One region of the Streptomyces tirandamycinicus genome, then DNA from elsewhere that is predicted to be linked to it. Evidence: riboswitches for the same ligand, from Rfam matches in the RefSeq annotation. Region 1 holds a riboswitch; each other region holds the start of a gene.

The links. Region 1 has a riboswitch for cyclic di-AMP ahead of DDW44_RS11875 (LysM peptidoglycan-binding domain-containing protein). Riboswitches for the same ligand answer to the same signal wherever they lie in the genome.
Region 2: it holds a riboswitch for cyclic di-AMP, as region 1 does, so the genes downstream of both, DDW44_RS10460 (C40 family peptidase) here and DDW44_RS11875 (LysM peptidoglycan-binding domain-containing protein) in region 1, are expected to answer to the same signal.
Region 3: it holds a riboswitch for cyclic di-AMP, as region 1 does, so the genes downstream of both, DDW44_RS06785 (M23 family metallopeptidase) here and DDW44_RS11875 (LysM peptidoglycan-binding domain-containing protein) in region 1, are expected to answer to the same signal.
Region 4: it holds a riboswitch for cyclic di-AMP, as region 1 does, so the genes downstream of both, DDW44_RS18435 (C40 family peptidase) here and DDW44_RS11875 (LysM peptidoglycan-binding domain-containing protein) in region 1, are expected to answer to the same signal.

Annotation. Positions count from the first base shown of each region.
Region 1 covers NZ_CP029188.1:2,692,062-2,694,252, reverse strand. Annotated here, with positions in the region: gene DDW44_RS11880 (transglycosylase family protein) at 1-910, shown strand, start outside; cyclic di-AMP (ydaO/yuaA leader) riboswitch at 1,167-1,330, shown strand; gene DDW44_RS11875 (LysM peptidoglycan-binding domain-containing protein) at 1,334-1,993, shown strand.
Region 2 covers NZ_CP029188.1:2,375,586-2,377,776, forward strand. Annotated here, with positions in the region: gene DDW44_RS10450 (ATP-dependent Clp protease proteolytic subunit) at 1-57, shown strand, start outside; gene DDW44_RS10455 (hypothetical protein) at 65-373, shown strand; cyclic di-AMP (ydaO/yuaA leader) riboswitch at 738-894, shown strand; gene DDW44_RS10460 (C40 family peptidase) at 898-1,374, shown strand; gene DDW44_RS10465 (ATP-binding protein) at 1,583-2,023, opposite strand.
Region 3 covers NZ_CP029188.1:1,531,182-1,533,372, reverse strand. Annotated here, with positions in the region: gene DDW44_RS06790 (PP2C family protein-serine/threonine phosphatase) at 1-752, shown strand, start outside; cyclic di-AMP (ydaO/yuaA leader) riboswitch at 1,039-1,175, shown strand; gene DDW44_RS06785 (M23 family metallopeptidase) at 1,187-2,191, shown strand, end outside.
Region 4 covers NZ_CP029188.1:4,136,489-4,138,679, forward strand. Annotated here, with positions in the region: gene DDW44_RS18435 (C40 family peptidase) at 1-744, opposite strand, end outside; cyclic di-AMP (ydaO/yuaA leader) riboswitch at 743-911, opposite strand; gene pcrA (DNA helicase PcrA) at 1,122-2,191, shown strand, end outside.

The sequences.
Region 1 (2,191 bases):
CCTCATCGTCGCGGCAGGGGTGACCGGATCGGCCATCGCCATCCCGCTGCTCGGTGCGGGTACCGCCTCCGCCGCCGACACCGCCACCTGGAACCGGGTCGCCGACTGCGAGAGCGGCGGCGACTGGGGCGCCAACCTCGGCAACGGCTACTACGGCGGCCTCCAGATGTCCCAGGAGACCTGGGAGGCCTACGGCGGCACCGCCTACGCGCCGCGCGCCGACCTCGCCAGCCCCGCCGAGCAGATCTCCGTCGCCGAGATGGTGCTCGCCGCCCAGGGTGCCTCCGCATGGCAGAGCTGCGGTGTGATCACGGGTCTGGCCGCGGGCTCCCAGCCGGCCGGCACCCCGTCCACCGACCCGCTGGGCGGCCTGGTGAAGGCGCCCTCGTTCGGCGACGGTGCGGCCGCCGCGCCCGAGCCGCAGGCCGGGGCCCCCTCGGCCGCCGGCGCCGAGCCGGGCGCGGGCGTGTCCTCGCCCGAGCCGTCCGCCCCGCCCTCCGGGTCCCCGGAGGGCGCTCTGCCTGCCGAGCCCACGGGGGAGTCCTCGGAGCCCGCCGGGAACGGCGAGAGCCCGCAGGAGCCGGCCGACGCCGCCGACGGGGGCACGGGCAAGCACCGGGGTATCCCCGCCACCGAGGCGGGAGAGTCGGGCAATTCGGGCGATGAGCGTGATTCAGGGCGTCATGCCTCGCGAGGTGACGAATCCGCACGAGAGGGCGCAGCGGCGGGAGATGGGTACGTCGTCCGCAGCGGCGACAGCCTCTCGTCGATCGCCGACGCCAACGCGGTGCCCGGCGGCTGGCCCGCCCTCTACGAGACGAACCGGGATGTCGTCGGCGCCGACGCCGACCTCATCCTGCCTGGCCAGAGCCTCGATCTCGGCCTGGAGAAGGGCGAGTTGCCCCAGTAGTTCGGGCGCTTATGTCCCGTTCTGTTCGAGTGAGACAAGAGTCTCTTCCGGTCAACTGGCGCCGCAGGGCGGTCAACTCCGGTCATCAAGGCTCTCATCTGCGAAAACGGACATGTTGCTCCATCAGATATGGGCGATTTCTCCCCGATGTTCGTCTTTGAACATCGGGGAGACGTGTGTCTACGGTCTGAACCGCTCGCAACGCGGGCCCCGTCGACCGCACGCCGAATCCTGCCGGCGGCCGTCGGGAACAGTCGTCGCGCAAGCGCCGAAGGCAGGAGCGGGGGACCCAAGGTAAGTGCCGGACCGGCCCGAGCAGGGCTGCCCGGCTAGGGGTGGAGCCGTGCGCTCGTCGCGCGGCCGGGCACCACATCGGCCCGAACCCGACAGCTCACCTCGCAGGCGTCGGTGAGGAGAACTTCGATGCTGCTTTCCGGCAAGGGCAAGCACCGTCGCCCGACGGTCTTCCAGCGGTCCACCCGTGTCGTCACGCTCGCCGGTGTCGCCGGCGCCGCCATCGCCGCCCCGCTGATGGCCTCGGGTACGGCGTCCGCCGCCACCGCCTCCGAGTGGGACGCCGTCGCCCAGTGCGAGTCCGGCGGCAACTGGTCGATCAACACCGGCAACGGCTACTACGGCGGGCTGCAGTTCTCGGCCTCCACCTGGGCCGCCTACGGGGGTACCGCGTTCGCCTCCACCGCCGACAAGGCGAGCAAGGCGCAGCAGATCCAGATCGCCGAGAAGGTCCTGGCGGGCCAGGGCAAGGGTGCCTGGCCGCACTGCGGCACCGGCCTGTCGAACGCCGCGTACGACGGCGCCGCTCCGGCCGCCCCCAAGGCCGCCGCGCCGAAGGCCGAGCCCGCCCCGAAGCGGGCCGAGGCCCCGACCACCCGCTCCGAGCGTGCGGCCGCCCCGGTGAAGAAGGGCGACGGCGAGTACACGGTCAAGGCCGGCGACACCCTCAGCAAGATCGCCGAGGACCGGAAGGTCAAGGGCGGCTGGCAGAAGCTGTTCGAGCTGAACAAGGACATCGTGGACGACGCGAACGTCATCCACCCCGGCCAGAAGCTCCACCTGAGCTGACACCCCGGGCCCTCGGCCCCCGGACCAGGTCCCGCGCCGTCCGGACCGACGTCGGGCGGCGCGGGACCGGTCGGCCCCGTCCGGCGGTGCCGCCGGGGCCGACCCTCCGCTCCGGTGGGCCCGGCGGACCACCGGACCGTGCGCACCCCCGCCCCGGCCGCACGCGGCCTCCCCTTACACCCCGCGGTCGCGCGGGCA
Region 2 (2,191 bases), 320 kb from region 1:
ATCGACCACATCGTCAAGAACCGGAAGGCCGCCCCGACTTCCGCCGGCGACCGGTGAGGGGACGGTGCTGCCACCGGAGCTGCCGCCGCTGCCCGCCCTGACGCACGCCGAGAGCGAGTTCATCGACCGCTACCTCGAAGTGATCGACCAAATGGGAAGGATCAACCCGGCACGCGGGACGCACACGTATGGCGCCCTGCGCGCCGCACAGGCACTGGTCGCCGGCGCCACCGCACTCCGCGACGCCCTGACGGTCATGCACACGCGCGGTGAGAGCGAGCTGCACGCCACCACATTGGCCCGCGCACTGCGGGTGTTGGGCGGAGAGCGCAGAGCGTCACGGGTCACCCTGCCGCCGGAGGAACCGAGTTGACGAGCCGCCGCGCACCCCCTGTCGTGAGCCCTCCGGTGCGCCCGTGATGCGTACGACCGGGTGTCGCCCATCCGGACCACCGGCGGCTTCGGCTTTGGTCCCGTGCGAGTTGCGCGACGGCGTGGCCCGAACGGCCCAACGACCGGCTCCGCCGCAGGTACGGGGCTCATCACCCGGGGACGCCGGGTCCCCCGAACGGCTCTGTCCACTCGAACAGATCAGTGGTGAGGAGCCTCACAAACCGTCGTTTCGAGTCGGAAATCGGGCAGTTCATGGGTCAAGATCCGTGGGACGACAAGCCCCCGCCACCGCGGCGGGGCGGTCCGGGCGGACGCCGAGTCCTGCCGCCGCACCGGATGCCTGGTCGACATGAGGGCTTCGGCAGGAGTGGAGGACCCAGCAGTGCGGGCCGGCCGCCGGATCGGTGGCGGGTCCTTGGGGTGAAGCCGCGTACGCGGCCGGGCGTCTTCGCCGGTCCGAACCCGACAGGTCATCCTTCACAGGCGGCTGACGAAGGGTTGCGCATGACTGCGCAGACACATCTCCCGTCCCTGCTGTCCCGGACGGGTGCCGTCTCGGCACTCACGATCGCCGCCGTCGGCGGCTCACTGATCGTGCCGGGCGGCGCACCTGAGGCGCACGCCGCCTCGACTCACGCGACGAAGGCTCTCAAGGTCGCCGCGTCGAAGAAGGGAGCCCCGTACGGGTACGGAGCCACCGGTCCGAACCGTTTCGACTGCTCGGGGCTCACGCTCTACGCCTACAAGAAGGCGGGCAAGAAGCTGCCCCGCACGGCCCAGCAGCAGTACAACCGCACCCGCCATATCTCCGCCTCCCAGCGCGAGCGCGGTGACCTGGTGTTCTTCCACTCGCGTGGGTACGTCTACCACGTCGGCATCTACGCCGGGGCGGGGAAGATCTGGCACTCGCCCAAGAGCGGTTCCGTCGTGAAGCTGACCAAGATCTGGTCCAAGAGCGTCCGCTACGGACGGGTGCGCTAGCCGAGCCGGCATGTCCGCCGCCCCGTGCGCCGACGAGTGCACCGGGCGGCGGACACGCCCCGCCGGGGGGCGCCGGAACCGCCCCCGTGCGCGGCGACTCGGCGGTGGGCGCGGCCGGTCCGGCGCGGCCGGAGCGGGACGGCCGCGCCACCCGGGGCCCGGCCGGAGCCGCCACCCGGGGCCAGGCCCGCCCCGCGCGCCCGGACCCTCACCGCGGATGATCGGCGGCGGCCGCCCTCCAGGGCATGGCGATCCAGACGGTCTTGCCACCCTCGGGTGTGGGATCGACGTACAGCCTGCCGCCGCATTCCGCGGTGAGCCAGCGGATGATCACCATGCCGCGGCCGTTGTCCTGCTGCACGGCCGCGGGCAGGCGCTGGGGCCGGCGCGGATGGCTGTCCGTCACACCGACGCACAGACGCTCGTCGCGCTCGAGGCGGACGTCGACCGTGAAGGTCGGGGACAGCCCGAAGGTGTGCTGGACGGCGTTGGTGGCGAGTTCGGAGACGATGAGACGAACCGTGTCCGCGGTGCCGTCCTCCCCGGGCAGTCCCCACTCGGCGAGCACCTCGGAGACGTATCTGCGCGCGGCGGATACCGAGGCGGGATCGCTCGGCAGAGTGACGGAGGCTTCCTGATGGTCTGCCATGGCGAGCTGTCCCTTTCCCACCGGGGCTGCCGGAGCGCGGCACACAGCGGATTGGATGCCGGAACAGCCTCGGACTGCGCTTCGCGCCAGACTGCCACTGTTGCCGCCCCCTTGGGAGCGGATCCACCGGGATATGCATATATCTGTCCCTCAAAGCGGTGAACTCTG
Region 3 (2,191 bases), 1.2 Mb from region 1:
CGGTGCTGCCCACGCCCGACGAGCGGATCGACGGTCTGCAGGTCGCCGCCCGGTACGAGGCGGCCGAGCGGGACGCGCTCATCGGCGGGGACCTGTACGCCGTGCAGGAGACTCCGCACGGGGTGCGGCTGATCGTGGGCGACGTGCGGGGGAAGGGCCTGGACGCGGTCGGCACGGTGGCCCTGGTGCTGGGCGCCTTCCGAGAGGCCGCCGAGCAGGAGGTCTCGCTGGCGGGGGTGGCGCAGCGGCTGGAGCGGGCCCTGGCACGGGAGGGCGCGCGGGATGCCGGGCTCGAGAGCTTCGAGGGCTTCACTACCGCCGTGCTCGCCGAGATCCCACGCGGCGGGGAACGGGTCCGGGTCGTCAACCGGGGGCATCCGGCGCCCCTGCTGCTCGCGGCGGACGGCGCGCTGCTCGTGCTGGATCCGCCCGTGCGGGCGCTGCCGCTGGGAATGGACCTCGGGACCGAGCCGGACCTGGTGTCCGAGACCTCCTATCCGCCCGGTGGCACGCTCCTGCTCTACACCGACGGCCTGTCGGAGGCGCGGGACGCACACGACGTGATGTACGACCCGCGCCGGCGGCTGGGTGGCCGTGCCTTCTCCGGCCCGGAGGAGCTGCTGGACGTGGTGGTCGCCGATGTGCGCCGGCACACGGGCGGTGCGGCGACGGACGACATGGCGCTGCTCGCGGTCACCCGGCGGGTGGAGCAGCAGTCGCCGCGGCGCAGGGCGACGCCGGCTCACCCGTGACGGGACCCGCTGGTGCCTGTGTGGCGCAGGGGGCTTGTGAGTTGTCTGAGCGGCACGATGCCACGGAGCGTGATCAGATCCGTGCCCTGCGCATAACATTTGACGAACAGTCAGGAATGTTGGCTTGAGCGAGAGGCGAGAACTTGCCCGTTTCGAACCGGTTGTTGCGCTTAAGTTCTGGCCAACGTCCTTAACGATCAGTGGGAACAGCTTGGAATCGGGCCTCGATCTCTATTAACGTTCGATAACGCAGCGCGGTCGTCCCAGCCGTCGCAAGAGGCGGCACCGTGCGCATGCGCCGAATCCCGCAAGGGAACCGGGGAACCATCCATTTGGGGTGAATCGGGTGCCTTGTGGTGCCCGAAGGAGACCTTCCTGCTCCGAACCCGTCAGCTAACCCGGTAGGCGAGAAGGAAGGAAAGGAGAACGCCTCCGTGGCGTCCAACAAGCCTGCCCTCCAGGAGCCCCCCACGACCCAGTGGGCACCCAGCGACCAGTGGGCTCCCGCCCCCGCGGCGGAGGAGTGGAACCCGACCGAGGAATCGGTCCGTCCCGTTCGTGGCAGGCACCGCGTCGTCAAGCAGCGCAACGCGCTCGCGCGGAGCTCCACCGTCCTCGGCGTCGGCGTCATCGCCGCGGTCGGCGCGGGCGGCATGGCCACCGCCCAGGACAAGCCCGCGGTCTCCATCTCCCTTCCCGATGTCATCGCGGACAAACTCCCGGACCCCGAATCGCTGCCCGGTGTGGGCTCGTTGATGGCGGACGACCCCGCCGACGAGACCGTCGCCGACGGGCCGCTCACCACGGCCGACGCCGCGGGCCAGGGAGGTGACGCGGGCGAGGCCCTGCGTGCCCGGATCCTCCAGCAGGCCGAGCAGCAGCAGGCCGAGGCGGAGGCCGAGGCCCGGGCGGCCGCCGAGCAGGCCGCGGTCGAGCAGGCCGCCGCCGAGGCGAAGCGGCAGAAGACCGAGGCCGCGAAGGCGGCCGAAGCGGCCGCCGAGGCCGAGCGCAAGGCCGCGGAGGAGGCCGCGCGCAAGGCGGAGGCCGAGCGTCTCGCCAAGCTCGCGGCGAGCTACTCCCTGCCGACCTCGTCGTACACGCTCACCTCCACCTTCGGACAGGCCGGGTCGCTGTGGTCCTCCGGCTACCACACGGGTCTCGACTTCGCCGCGCCGACGGGCACCCCGGTCAAGGCCGTACACGGCGGCACGATCAAGTCGGCCGGCTGGTCCGGCTCGTACGGCTACCACATCGTGCTGGAGCTCGCGGACGGTACCGAGGTCTGGTACAGCCATCTGTCGTCGATGACCGTGAGCGCGGGGCAGAAGGTCTCCACCTCCGAGACCATCGGACGGGTCGGCGCCACGGGCAATGTCACCGGCCCGCACCTGCACCTCGAGGTGCACACCCCCGGTGGCGACGGCATCGACCCCGCCGCA
Region 4 (2,191 bases), 1.4 Mb from region 1:
GTCGGCGAGCCGTGCCCGCTCCTCGGCGGTCAGTTGCGACAGCAGCTCCTTCGCCTGGGCGAGCTTCCTCTGGACGGCCTGCTTCCTGGCGCGCAGCGACTCCTGCGGGTCCGTGGCGTCCGTGGCGTCCGCGTGTGCATCGAGGCCCCCGGTGGCCCGGGAGCGCTGCCCGGCCGACTCGGCCCGCTGGGTCTCGTACGCGGTGACGGCGCTGCGCTGCTGCCCGGTCAGCCGGTCCCTCTGCTCCGTCGGGCGCCACTGGTCCGTCTGGTCCGTCTGGTCCGCCAGGCCGCCCGTCTGGTGTGTCAGGCCCGCCAGGTCCGTTTGGTGCGTCTGGTGCGTCTGGTCGGCGTGGGGCCGCGGGCCGTCGGCGAGGAGCAGCGCGGCGGTCCGGGCGGCGTCGCCGGTGGGGTATCGGGCCGGTGTGTGGCCGCCGAGGGCGCGCCGCGACTCGCCGGATTCCTCCGTGCGCTGGGCGGCCCCGTCGAGGGCCCGGGCCGCCGTGCGGCGCCGCTGCTCGGTGGGCTCCTTCGCCCTGTTGTACTCCCGGGTCGACGAACCCGCCTGCCGGTAGAGGTCGTCGATCTTCTTCTGGACTTCCTCGACGGTGGGCTTCGGTCCGGCGGTCGCGTTCTGGGCCGAGAGGAGCGAGACCCCCGCGATGGCGGCCGTCGTGAACCCGACGGCAGGTGTGTTCGTACGTGTGCGGCTGCGCGGCTTGCGGTGCGACGCCAAGGCCGGCATCTCCTTCCGTGCGACGCCTACCGGGTTAGCTGTCGGGTTCGGACGGAACGGAAGGCTGCCCTACGGGCCGGGTGAAGACCGGCCCGATTCACCCCGGTTGTGCTTCGTGAGTGGGTCCCCGGTTCCGAACTCCCCTGCGAGGGGCACGGATTCGGCGCGGCTGCCCGGCTGGCGTGGTTCGCCGAAGGGGGTACGGGCTGCCTGGGCGAGCACGCTAGCCAAAGTGTGGTGCTGCTGTGAAGGAGAGTGGCCGATATGCCCGATACATTTCCGTGACCTTGGCGCTGTGTGTCCGTCTCATGACCGGAGGTGTCCGGTAGTGATTCCCCTGAAGGCGGCGGCGGACTGTCGGTGGGGCCGCCTAGACTCGGAGAGCGATGAGCAGCCTCTTTGACGACAGTTTCCTGGCGGACCTCCGGCGGACCCCGGCCCCCGATGAGCCCCCGCCGCCGGAGGACCACGAGCACCTTCCCGCGGAGGAGGTCCCGCACGACCTCTTCGAGGGCAGGTTCGACGCGCCTCCGCCCGGTGACGCCTACTACCGGGACGGCGCCCCGCGCCCCGTCATCGACCCGGCCGCCCTGCTGAGCGGGCTCAACGAGCAGCAGCGTGCCGCCGTCGTCCACACGGGGTCGCCGCTGCTCATCGTCGCCGGCGCCGGCTCCGGCAAGACCCGGGTGCTGACCCACCGGATCGCCCACCTGCTGGCGACCCGCGAGGTCCACCCCGGCCAGATACTGGCGATCACGTTCACCAACAAGGCCGCGGGCGAGATGAAGGAGCGCGTCGAGCAGCTCGTCGGCCCGCGCGCCCGCGCCATGTGGGTCTCCACGTTCCACAGCGCCTGTGTCCGCATACTGCGCCGGGAGAGCAAGAAGCTCGGCTTCACGTCGTCCTTCTCGATCTACGACGCCGCCGACTCCAAGCGGCTGATGGCACTGGTCTGCCGTGACCTGGACCTCGACCCGAAGCGCTACCCGCCGAAGGCGTTCAGCGCCAAGATCTCGAACCTGAAGAACGAGCTGATCGACGAGGAGGCCTTCGCCGCCGAGGCGGGGGGCGCCCAGGCCGAGGGCTCCGGGGGAGGTTTCGAGAAGACCCTGGCCGAGGCGTACCGCATGTACCAGGCCCGGCTGCGCGAGGCCAACGCGCTGGACTTCGACGACATCATCATGACCACGGTCCATCTGCTGCAGGCGTTCCCGGACGTCGCCGAGCACTACCGGCGCCGGTTCCGCCACGTCCTGGTCGACGAGTACCAGGACACCAACCACGCCCAGTACACGCTCGTGCGCGAGCTGGTCGGCACGGGGTACGACGACCTCGACCCCGCCGAGCTGTGCGTGGTGGGCGACGCCGACCAGTCGATCTACGCCTTCCGCGGCGCCACCATCCGCAACATCCTCCAGTTCGAGGAGGACTACCCGGATGCGACCACGATCCTGCT